3 regions of the Streptomyces sp. NPDC026522 genome follow, and region 1 is predicted to be linked to each of the others. Evidence: riboswitches for the same ligand, from Rfam matches in the RefSeq annotation. Region 1 holds a riboswitch; each other region holds the start of a gene.

Evidence for each region. Region 1 has a riboswitch for cyclic di-AMP ahead of ACZ4M3_RS24220 (M23 family metallopeptidase). Riboswitches for the same ligand answer to the same signal wherever they lie in the genome.
Region 2: linked by a shared signal. The riboswitch ahead of ACZ4M3_RS01375 (LysM peptidoglycan-binding domain-containing M23 family metallopeptidase) and the one ahead of ACZ4M3_RS24220 (M23 family metallopeptidase) in region 1 are both predicted to bind cyclic di-AMP.
Region 3: linked by a shared signal. The riboswitch ahead of ACZ4M3_RS25730 (transglycosylase family protein) and the one ahead of ACZ4M3_RS24220 (M23 family metallopeptidase) in region 1 are both predicted to bind cyclic di-AMP.

The regions. Positions count from the first base shown of each region.
Region 1 is NZ_JBVHQF010000009.1:284,768-288,030, forward strand. Features, by position in the region: gene ACZ4M3_RS24215 (GntR family transcriptional regulator) at 1-468, opposite strand, end outside; gene ACZ4M3_RS24220 (M23 family metallopeptidase) at 675-1,472, opposite strand; cyclic di-AMP (ydaO/yuaA leader) riboswitch at 1,485-1,643, opposite strand; gene ACZ4M3_RS24225 (M16 family metallopeptidase) at 1,843-3,210, opposite strand; gene ACZ4M3_RS24230 (M16 family metallopeptidase) at 3,231-3,263, opposite strand, start outside.
Region 2 is NZ_JBVHQF010000001.1:313,963-317,225, reverse strand. Features, by position in the region: gene ACZ4M3_RS01380 (SGNH/GDSL hydrolase family protein) at 1-164, opposite strand, end outside; gene ACZ4M3_RS01375 (LysM peptidoglycan-binding domain-containing M23 family metallopeptidase) at 328-1,320, opposite strand; cyclic di-AMP (ydaO/yuaA leader) riboswitch at 1,325-1,499, opposite strand; gene ACZ4M3_RS01370 (tyrosine-protein phosphatase) at 1,860-2,666, shown strand; gene ACZ4M3_RS01365 (aspartate aminotransferase family protein) at 2,718-3,263, opposite strand, start outside.
Region 3 is NZ_JBVHQF010000010.1:223,653-226,915, reverse strand. Features, by position in the region: gene eno (phosphopyruvate hydratase) at 1-778, opposite strand, end outside; gene ACZ4M3_RS25730 (transglycosylase family protein) at 1,029-1,742, opposite strand; cyclic di-AMP (ydaO/yuaA leader) riboswitch at 1,746-1,917, opposite strand; gene ACZ4M3_RS25725 (transglycosylase family protein) at 2,194-3,261, opposite strand.

The DNA.
Region 1 (3,263 bases):
CCAGGCGATCTTGTGCCGGGTCTGCGTCAGCACGGAGATCAGCCCGGGGCTGGCGGAGGCCTGCGCGAGCGTCTCGTGGAACCACCCGCCCAGGGCGCGCAGATCCTCTCCGCGGCCGCTCCTGGCCCGTTCCTGGCCCAGTCTGACCAGACCTCGCAGCACCTTGAGGTGGCCCTCGGTGCGCCGGCGGGCGGCCCGGGCCGCGGCGAGCGGCTCCAGGAGCGCCCGCAGCTCCAGCAGGTCCGCCGCCTCCTGGTCGGTGGGCTCGGCGACACAGGCCCCCGCGTGCCGGCGGGTGGTGACGAACCCTTCCGCCTCCAGGGTGCGCAGCGCCTCGCGGACGGGGACGCGCGAGACTCCGTACCGGCGGGCGAGGACCTCTTCGGTCAGCCTGCCGCCCGGCTCGAAGACCCCGGAGACGATGTCGTCACGAATTGCTGTGCATACCGCGTGCGCAGGAATACGCAAGACCTGACTCCGCTCTCATTCCGACTGCCGACGGCCGGCGTTGCCGCCACGGCCGTACTGCGACTCTATTGCAGCACACGGATATTTCCGAGGACGGCTGGAAATACGAAACATTTGCCCGGTGGGCCGAAGGGCGCGGCAGGATACGTGGAAGGCCCCGGCTCGGTGAGCCGGGGCCTTCGACGGAAGCGGTGCGCTGCGTGCGGTCAGACGTTGACGCCGTGCGAGCGCAGGTACGCCACCGGGTCGATGTCCGTACCGTACGTGGCGCCGGTGCGGGCCTCGAAGTGCAGGTGCGGGCCGCTGGCGTTGCCCGTGGAGCCCGAGATGCCGATCTGCTGACCGGCGGTGACCTGCTGGCCGGCGGAGACGTTCAGCGAAATCATGTGCGCGTACTGGGTGTAGGTGCCGTCGTTGTGCCGGATGACGACGTTGTTGCCGTACGCGCCGCCCCAGCCCGCCTCGACGACGGTGCCCGCGCCCACGGCGTGGACGGTGGTGCCCTCGGCGGCGTGGAAGTCGATGCCCGTGTGGCTGCCGGAGGACCACATGCTGCCGCCCGCCTTGTACTGCGTGCTGACGTACGAGCCGTCGATCGGGGCGACGAAGGTGTTGAGGCGCTTGCGCTCCTCCTCGCGGGCCGCGCGCTCGGCGGCGTCGCGCTCGGCCTTGGCCTTGGCCTCGGCGAGGCGCTTGGCCTCGGCGGCGCGCGTCTTGGCCTCGGCCTCGGCCTGTGCCTTGGCGGCGGCGACCTCGGCGGCGCGGTGCTGGGACTCGGCCTGGGTCTCGATCTCGTTCTGGAGCTGGTCGGCGACGACCACGGCGCTGAGGCCGGTGTCCTCCATCGAGGGGGCCGCGGCCCTGTCCGCGGCGAACGCGGGACCGGCCAGGGTGCCGACGACGCCGGTGGTGGCGAGGGCGGCTATGCCGGCGTAACCGGCGGTCTTGCGGCTCATACGGCTTGAACCACGGTGCTTACCGGCGGCACGACTGCCAAACGCCATGAAGGGTTTGATCCTTTCCTTCCCTCTCGCCTACCGGGTTAGCTGACGGGTTCGGAGCAGGAAGGTCTCCTACGGGCCCCTCTTGCGAGGTGGTCCGATTCACCCCAGGGACACTTGTGGGTCCCCGGCTCCCCAGGCTCGCGCCTGACGGGGACTCGGCGATCGCTGTCCGGTGCCGCGGGTGCGGCGCGCACAACTGACGGACAGCACGGCCGACGCTAGGCGGATCTTCCGTCAATCTCCAAACAGAGGCGCGCTTTTGTTACCTACGCCACACCACATACGAACAACCACACCACCAAACAGGCAAAAAGGGACTCCGGCGGACAAGCCACCGGAGTCCCCTGCACCAATCAGGTGGAATGTCCCGTCAGTTGGTGACGACGGTGACCGCACCGATCCCGAGGGCCCGCACGGGCTCCTCGATCTGCGCCGCGTCACCCACCAGGACCGTGACCAGCCGGTCCACCGGGAACGCCGCGACGACCGCCGAAGTCGCCTCCACCGTGCCGGTCGCGGCGAGCTGCGCGTACAACTTCGCCTGGTAGTCGTCCGGGAGCTGCTGCTCGACCTGGTCTGCGAGGGTGCCCGCGACCGAGGCCGCGGTCTCGAACTTCAGCGGGGCCACACCCACCAAGTTCTGCACCGCGACGTCCCGTTCGGCGTCGGTCAGACCGCCCTCCGCGAGGGTGCGCAGTACCGTCCACAGGTCGCCCAGCGCCGGGCCGGTGTTGGGGGTGTCCACCGAGCCGCTGATGGCGAGCATCGAGGCGCCCCTGCCGTCGGCGGTCGAGCGCAGCACCTGGCCGAACGCGCGGACCCCGTAGGTGTACCCCTTCTCCTCGCGCAGCACCTTGTCCAGGCGCGAGGTGAGGGTGCCGCCCAGGCAGTACGTGCCGAGCACCTGGGCCGCCCACACGCGGTCGTGCCGGTCCGGGCCGATACGGCCGATCAGCAGCTGCGTCTGGACCGCGCCCGGCCGGTCCACGATGATCACGCGGCCGGTGTCGTCGGCGGTCACCGGGGGCACGGGCAGCGGCTCGGCGGTGCCGCCGCTCCAACTGCCCAGGGAGTCCGCGAGGACCGCGTCGAGGTCGATGCCGGTCAGGTCGCCGACGACCACCGCGGTGGCGGTGGAGGGGCGCACGTGGGCCTCGTAGAAGGCGCGTACGGCCGCGGAGTCGATCCGGGCCACCGTCTCCTCGGTGCCCTGGCGGGGCCGGGACATCCGCAGGGTCCCCGGGAAGAGCTCCTTGGAGAGCTCCTTCGCGGCCCGGCGCTGCGGGTTGGCCAGCTCGTGCGGGATCTCGTCGAGCCGGTTGCGCACCAGGCGGTCGACCTCGCCGTCCGCGAAGGCGGGGGCGCGCAGCGCCTCGGCGACCAGCCCGAGGGCCTTCGCCAGACGGGAGGCCGGGACCTCCAGGGAGACCCGGATGCCCGGGTGGTCGGCGTGCGCGTCGAGCGTGGCGCCGCAGCGCTCCAGCTCGGCGGCGAACTCCTCGGCGGAGTGCTTGTCGGTGCCCTCCGACAGGGCTCGGGCCATGATGGTGGCCACGCCGTCCAGGCCCTCGGGCTCCGCGTCCAGCGGGGCGGCGAGGTTGATCTCCACGGCAATGACCTGCTGGCCCGGGCGGTGGCAGCGCAGCAGGGTCAGGCCGTTGGGCAGCGCCCCGCGCTCGGGGGCCGGGAAGGCCCACGGCTTGGCCTCGCCGGCCTGCGGCTGCGGGTGGAGGGTCATCGTGACGGCTGCGGTGTCGCTCACTGCTCCGCCCCTTCGTTCTCGGTCTCGTC
Region 2 (3,263 bases), on a different contig from region 1:
CGGAAATCGTGTTCTTCCCGCTGGTCGGCCAGGAGCACGGCCAGCCGGTCCGCCCAGCCGAGGTACGAATCCCCGGGTCCCGGGTCCCCTACGCCCTCGGTGAAGCTGTCCCCGATCGCCGCGTACGAACCGATGGTCTTGAGTGTCGTCTTCGTCGCTGCCACAGCACCACATCCTTCACCCCCGCGGGCGACCTACGCCAACGTAAGCAGGGTTTGACGGACCGTGATCTACGCCACCATGCACATGCGGAATAAGAATCGCGTGAGGCCGGAACCCCCTCGGGGTCCCGGCCTCACGCGGTTACCTGCTCACGCCCGTCCGGCGTCAGATGCTGACGCCCTTCGAGCGCAGGTACGCGAGCGGGTCGATGTCCGAGCCGTACGACGGGCCCGTGCGGATCTCGAAGTGGAGGTGAGGGCCGGTCACATTGCCGGTGGCGCCGGAGAGCCCGATGCGCTGCCCGGCGGTGACGCTCTGGCCGACCGAGACGTTCAGCTGCGAGAGGTGGCCGTACTGGGAGTACTTGCCGTCGGCGTGCCGGATCACGACCTCGTTGCCGTACGCACCGCCCCACCCCGCCGTGACCACGGTGCCCGCGCCGACCGCCTTGACGGTGGTGCCGGTGCTCGCGATGAAGTCGACGCCGGTGTGGTAACCGGAAGACCACATGCTGCCCGCGAGCTTGTACGGGGTGGAGATCCCGCCGCTGACCGGGGCGACGAATCCGGCCGCGGTGACGGCGCCGGTGGCGGATCCGGCACCCTGCGCGGCGGGGGCGGCGGGCGCGGCGGGCTGCTCGGCGGCGGCGGCGCTGCCGGAGCCGGTCTCGGCAGGCGCCTGAGCCGTGCCGGAGGACCGGTCGGAGGAGGACGGAGCCGACGCCGGGCCGGAGGTTCGGGAGGCCGGCTTGGCGGAGGACCGCTCCCCGTGCCCGCCGAGCGTCAGCTTGAGCCCCGGGTGGATCAGGGCGGGGTCCGCGCCGACGGCCTCGCGGTTGTCGGCGTACAGCCGCTCCCAGCCGCCGGACAGGTGGCGGTCGGCGGCGATCTGCGACAGGCAGTCGCCGGGGACGACGGTGTAGACGGTGGGGGCGACGGCCGGGGCGACGGCGGGCGCGGCCTGCGCGGACACCGGGAGCCGCGGGGCCTGGACGGGCAGCGCGGCGGGGGCGGCCGCCAGGGCAGTGGCCGGGGCCGCATGGGCACCGGCTGCGCCCAGCAGCGGCAGGGCGAGGGCCGCACCGCCGGTACCGGCGGCGGCCAGTCCGCGGGGTACGGCACGGGACTTCGGGCGGCGGTGCTTGCCGTGTGCGGGCATGACGAATTCCTCTCCGTCGCCTGCGAGGTGAGCTGTCGGGTTCGGACTGGAGATGTCCGGCCGTACGCGCAGCGACGGCGTACGGCTTCACCCCGAGCCGTTCCGGCGGGAAGGTCCGGAACAGCGGCTTACCTGGTTCCCCCGCTCCTGCCGCGCGCGTGAATAGTCGGGTGCGGTTCCCGGGCGGCGGCAGGATTCGGCGGTCCACCCGGATCGATCGCGAAGGTAATCGAGCGGGGCCGGGCACAACAAGCCATGAATTTCCTGACGGAATAGCAGGTGGGAAAAGCAGGCTGAATTTCCGTCACCCTCCGTCCATTCCGGTACGGCAACGACCGCGGCCACAAGGGAATTCGGGTTCCGCGATCAGGCACGCACGGTCACCGTATGATCTGGCTCACGGGATCCGCCGCGATCTCGCCCCCGGATATGGCAAGTTGTTCCCAACCGGCTCAATTCGGACAGTCGGCAACGGCCCCCCGGCCGCGCGCCCGCCACCCCGGCCGCGACGGCCCACGACGATGCGGAGGACCCGTCCCGTGACCCAGCAGATAGCCGCAAACCCGCCCACGGGGCCCGAACTGTCCGGAGTGCGCAATTTCCGTGACGTGGGCGGACTGCCGACGACCGACGGACGAAGGGTCAGGTCGGGACTTCTATTCCGAAGCGGACATCTCGCACATGCCACCGAAAACGATGTGGCATTCCTGGCCTCGCTCGGCCTCCACACCGTTTTCGACTTCCGCAACGGCGCCGACCACGCACTGGAAGGGCCGGACGTCGATCTCCCCGGCGTCCGGAACGTGAACATCCCGCTGACGGATCCGGCGGACGGCCGGGAGTTCTGGACCATGGTCCGGGACGGCGATCTGGGGCAGCTCCGGGGGCTCCTGGGCGAGGGCAGGGCCGCCGCCCGGATGCGGAACTCGTACCGGGCGATCATCAGGGACCGGACGGCCGAGCACAGCCGGGTCGTGCACGCCCTCGCCGAGGACAGCGTCCCGGCCCTGATGCACTGCGCCGCCGGCAAGGACCGGGCCGGGCTCTCGATCGCCGTCACGCTGCTCGCCCTCGGGGTCGAGCGCGAGGCGATCGTGGCGGACTATCTGGAGTCGAACGCCCCGCACAACCGCTACCGGGTGCGGCGCGGCGACGACTCGCCCGAAGCCCGCTCCCCCGAGGTGATGGAGCTGCTGGCTCCGCTCTTCGACGCCCGCGCCGAGTTCCTGACCACGGCCTTCGAGACCATCGAGGGTACGTGGGGCGGAGTGGAGCCCTACCTGGCCGAGGGACTCGGACTCACGCCCGCGACCCTCGGCCGGCTGAGGGACCGGCTCCTCGACTGACCGACCCCGCGACTGGCCGTCCCTGCGACTGGCCGTCCCTGCGGCAGGCCGTCAGCGGTTGCCGACGGCCTGCTTCACCAGCGTCCTGCCGAAGTCCCACATCAGGGCGCCACCGCCGTGCGCCTCGTCCATGACCTCGCGGAAGGCGCCGACGAACCGGTTCACGTCCGCCTCGTCCACGATCAGCGGCGGGATCAGCTTGATGACCTCCAGGTGGTCGCCGGAGACCTGGGTGAGGATCCGGTGCTTCTGCAGTAGCGGCACCACGACCATCTGCGCGAAGAGGCCCTTGCGGGCCGCCTGGAGCATCGTCCAGCGGCTGCGCAGCCCGAGCGAGGCCGGCCGGCCGAACTCGATGCCGATCATCAGGCCCCGCCCGCGCACCTCGTGGAGCAGCTCGTACTCGTCCACCAGGGCCGCGAGCCGCCCGCGCAGCAGGTCGCCCGTCGCCCGGGCGTGGGCGACGATCCCCTCGTCCTCCATGACGGTGAGCACCGCCAGTCCGGCCGCCATCGCCTGGGCGTTGGAGCCGAAGCTGGCGGAGTGCACGAGCACCCGGTCCATGGACGAGTAGACCTTCTTGAAGATCCAGTCCCG
Region 3 (3,263 bases), on a different contig from region 1:
CCTCGAACTCGTACTTGCCGTCCTTGTAGAACTCGGACGCGGCGACGTCGAGCGCGAGCGCGATGTCCTTGCCCGGGGTGTAGCCGGCCTGCTTGATGGCCTCGAGGATGAGGTCGAGCGCGGCGCGGTTGGACTCCAGGTTCGGGGCGAAGCCGCCCTCGTCGCCCAGGCCGGTGGACAGGCCCTTGGTGTGGAGGACCTTCTTGAGGGTGTGGTAGACCTCCGCGCCCCAGCGCAGCGCCTCGGAGAAGGACTCCGCACCGATCGGGGCGATCATGAACTCCTGGATGTCGACGTTGGAGTCGGCGTGCGACCCACCGTTGAGGATGTTCATCATCGGGACGGGCAGCAGGTGCGCGTTCGGGCCGCCGAGGTAGCGGAAGAGCGGCAGGTCCGAGGCTTCGGACGCGGCGTGCGCGACGGCCAGGGAGACGCCGAGGATGGCGTTGGCGCCGAGGGAGGCCTTGTTGTCGGTGGCGTCCAGGTCGAACATGGCCTGGTCGATCAGCCGCTGCTCGGTGGCGTCGTAGCCGACGAGCTCCGGGCCGATCTGCTCGATGACGGCGAGGACGGCCTTCTCGACACCCTTGCCCATGTAACGGTTGGGGTCACCGTCACGGAGCTCGATGGCCTCGAATGCGCCGGTGGAGGCGCCGGACGGGACTGCAGCACGGCCGGTGCTGCCATCGTCGAGGCCCACCTCGACCTCGACCGTGGGGTTGCCTCGGGAGTCCAGGATTTCCCGGGCTACGACGACGTCGATGGACGGCACGAGCATCTCCTTCTGGGATGTGACGCTGGGTGTGCGGTGGCAGGCGGCCGTGGGACGGCCCTGCCGACTAGAGCCTAACCGGCTCCGGGCACTGGACCCGCCGACCGCCCGGGTCCTGGGACGAAAAACCGGCCGGACACCCGCTTTCCCGGACAAAGGGTCCGCCGATCGGCCGTGGTCCGGCCGCGGACGCGCCACCGCCCGGCGCGTGGGGGTACGCGCCGGGCGGTGGCCGGAGTCGGTGTTACCCGATGGTTCAGCTGAGCTTCAGCTTCTGACCCGGGAAGATCAGGTCGGCGTCGGGGACGATGTCCTTGTTCAGCTCGAAGAGCTTCTCCCAGCCGCCCTTGACGCCGTTCACCTCGGCGATGGTGCCCAGGGTGTCGCCCTCCTTGACCTCGTACGAGCCGTTGCCCGTCTTCGGGGTCTCGGTCTTCGGGGCGGCCTTGGTGGTGGGGGCCTCGGCGCGCTCGGAGCGGGTGACCGGGGCCTCGGGCCGCTTGGTCTCCTTCTTCGGCGCCGGGGCGGCCTTGGTCTCGGTCTTCGGCTGCGGCTTGGGAGCCTCGGCCGCGCCGCCGCCGCTGTACGAGGAGTTCGACAGGCCCACGCCACAGGACGGCCACGCGCCCTTGCCCTGGCCCTTGAGGACCTTCTCGGCGATGGCTATCTGCTGGGCCCTGGAGGCCTGGTTGGCCTGCGCGGCGTACGCCTTGCCGCCGTAGGCGGCCCAGGTGGAGGACGAGAACTGCAGGCCGCCGTAGTAACCGTTGCCGGTGTTGATGGCCCAGTTGCCGCCGGACTCGCAGGCCGCGACGCGGTCCCACTCGGAGCCGGTGGCAGCGCTCGCGGAGCCGGCTGCCATGAGCGGCGCGGCGACGGCGACACCGGCGACGCCGGCGAGCGTGACGATACGGGTGGTCCGCTCAATGGCCGTGGCGCGGCGGTGCTTGCCCTTGCCGGAAAGCAGCATGGAGTTTCTCCTCACCGACGCCTGCGAGGTGAGCTGTCGGGTTCGGGCGAGTGAGTTGCCCGGCCGCGCGACCAGCGCGCGGCTTAACCCCTAGCCGGTTCCGTGGCCGTCTCTCAACGGCCGGTCCCGGCGCCTACCTTGGTTCCCCCGCTCCTGCCTTCGGCGCTTTACGCGACGACTGTTCCCTCCGTCCGCCGGCAGGATTCGGCGATGCGGTCGAAGGGGCCCGCGGTGGCGAGCGATTCAGAAGGTAGACAGGTCTCTCCCCGATGTTCAACGAGGGACATCGGGGAGAAATCGGCCTGCTTGCGTTCCGCTTAGGGGCGTTTTCGCAGGTGAGGGCGGGGTTTGCGGGAGCTTCGGTACGAGACACGCCAGTTGACCGGAAGAGACGCATGTCTCACTTGCGGATAACGGGCATTCAGCTCTTTACGGCCGCCCGAAGTGCCCGTTATTTCTTGGTTAGATCCAGATTCTGCCCGGGCTTGATGAGGTCGGCGTCGTTGCCGATGACCTGCTCGTTGGCCTGGTAGAGCGCGTTCCAGCCCCCCTTGAGGCCCTGGGCGTCGGCGATGGCGGTCAGGCTGTCGCCCGCCTTCACCGTGTACGTGGGGTCCGACGCGGCGTCAGGCGCCGCGGGCGTCTCGACCGCCGCCGGGCCGCGGTGCTTGCCGCCGCCCTCGGCGGTGGAGCCGGTCGCGGAGTCGGCCGCGGGGGCGTTCGGCGTGGCGGAGGGGGTCCCGGCGGCCGGGACGGTCGGCGTGGCGGGCGTCCCGGACGGGGCGGGCGTGGCCGGAGCCGTCGGGCTGCCCGGGGTCGTCGGGGTGGCCGGGCCGGTGGTGGCCGGGCCGGTGGGCTGCGTCGGGCCGGTGGGCTGCGTCGGGCCGGGCGTCGTCGGCAGGTCCGGCTCGGGCATGACGGGCAGTCCGCTGTTGGGCGCGAGCGGCGCGACGGGCAGCGCGAACGGCGCCGTGGCGGACGGGCTCGGGGCGCCGGGGGCCGGGGCGGCCGGGGTGGGTGCGCCGAAGTCGGTGGCGGGGTCACCGGAGCCGGTGTCCGGGACCGCGTTGTCGGGGCGGGACGGGCTGGGGGCGACCTGCCGGGGGGTGCCCGGTGCGCCCGGGTCCACGTCGGCGGCGGGGCCGTCCTTGACCAGCCCGGAGGAGGCGGCGCACAGCGGCCACGCCTGGGGGCCCTGCGAGGCCAGCACCCGCTCGCCGACGGCTATCTGCTGGGACCGGCTCGCGAGGTCGGGGCGCGCCGCGAATTCGAGACCGCCCGCGTTGTTCCACTGCTCCTGGGTGAACTGGAGTCCGCCGTAGGCACCGCTGCCGAAGTTGGCGCTCCAGGTGCCGCCGCTCTCGCACTCGGCGACGCTGTCCCACGTGGAGGTGTCGGCAGCCGAGGCGTTGGTGGCCGCCAGCAGCGGCAGGGCCAGCGCGGAGCCCGTGACTCCGGCGGTGACGACGATGGCGGGTACCTGGCGGGGGCGTCTGTGGCGGCCGTTCCCGGAACGCATGT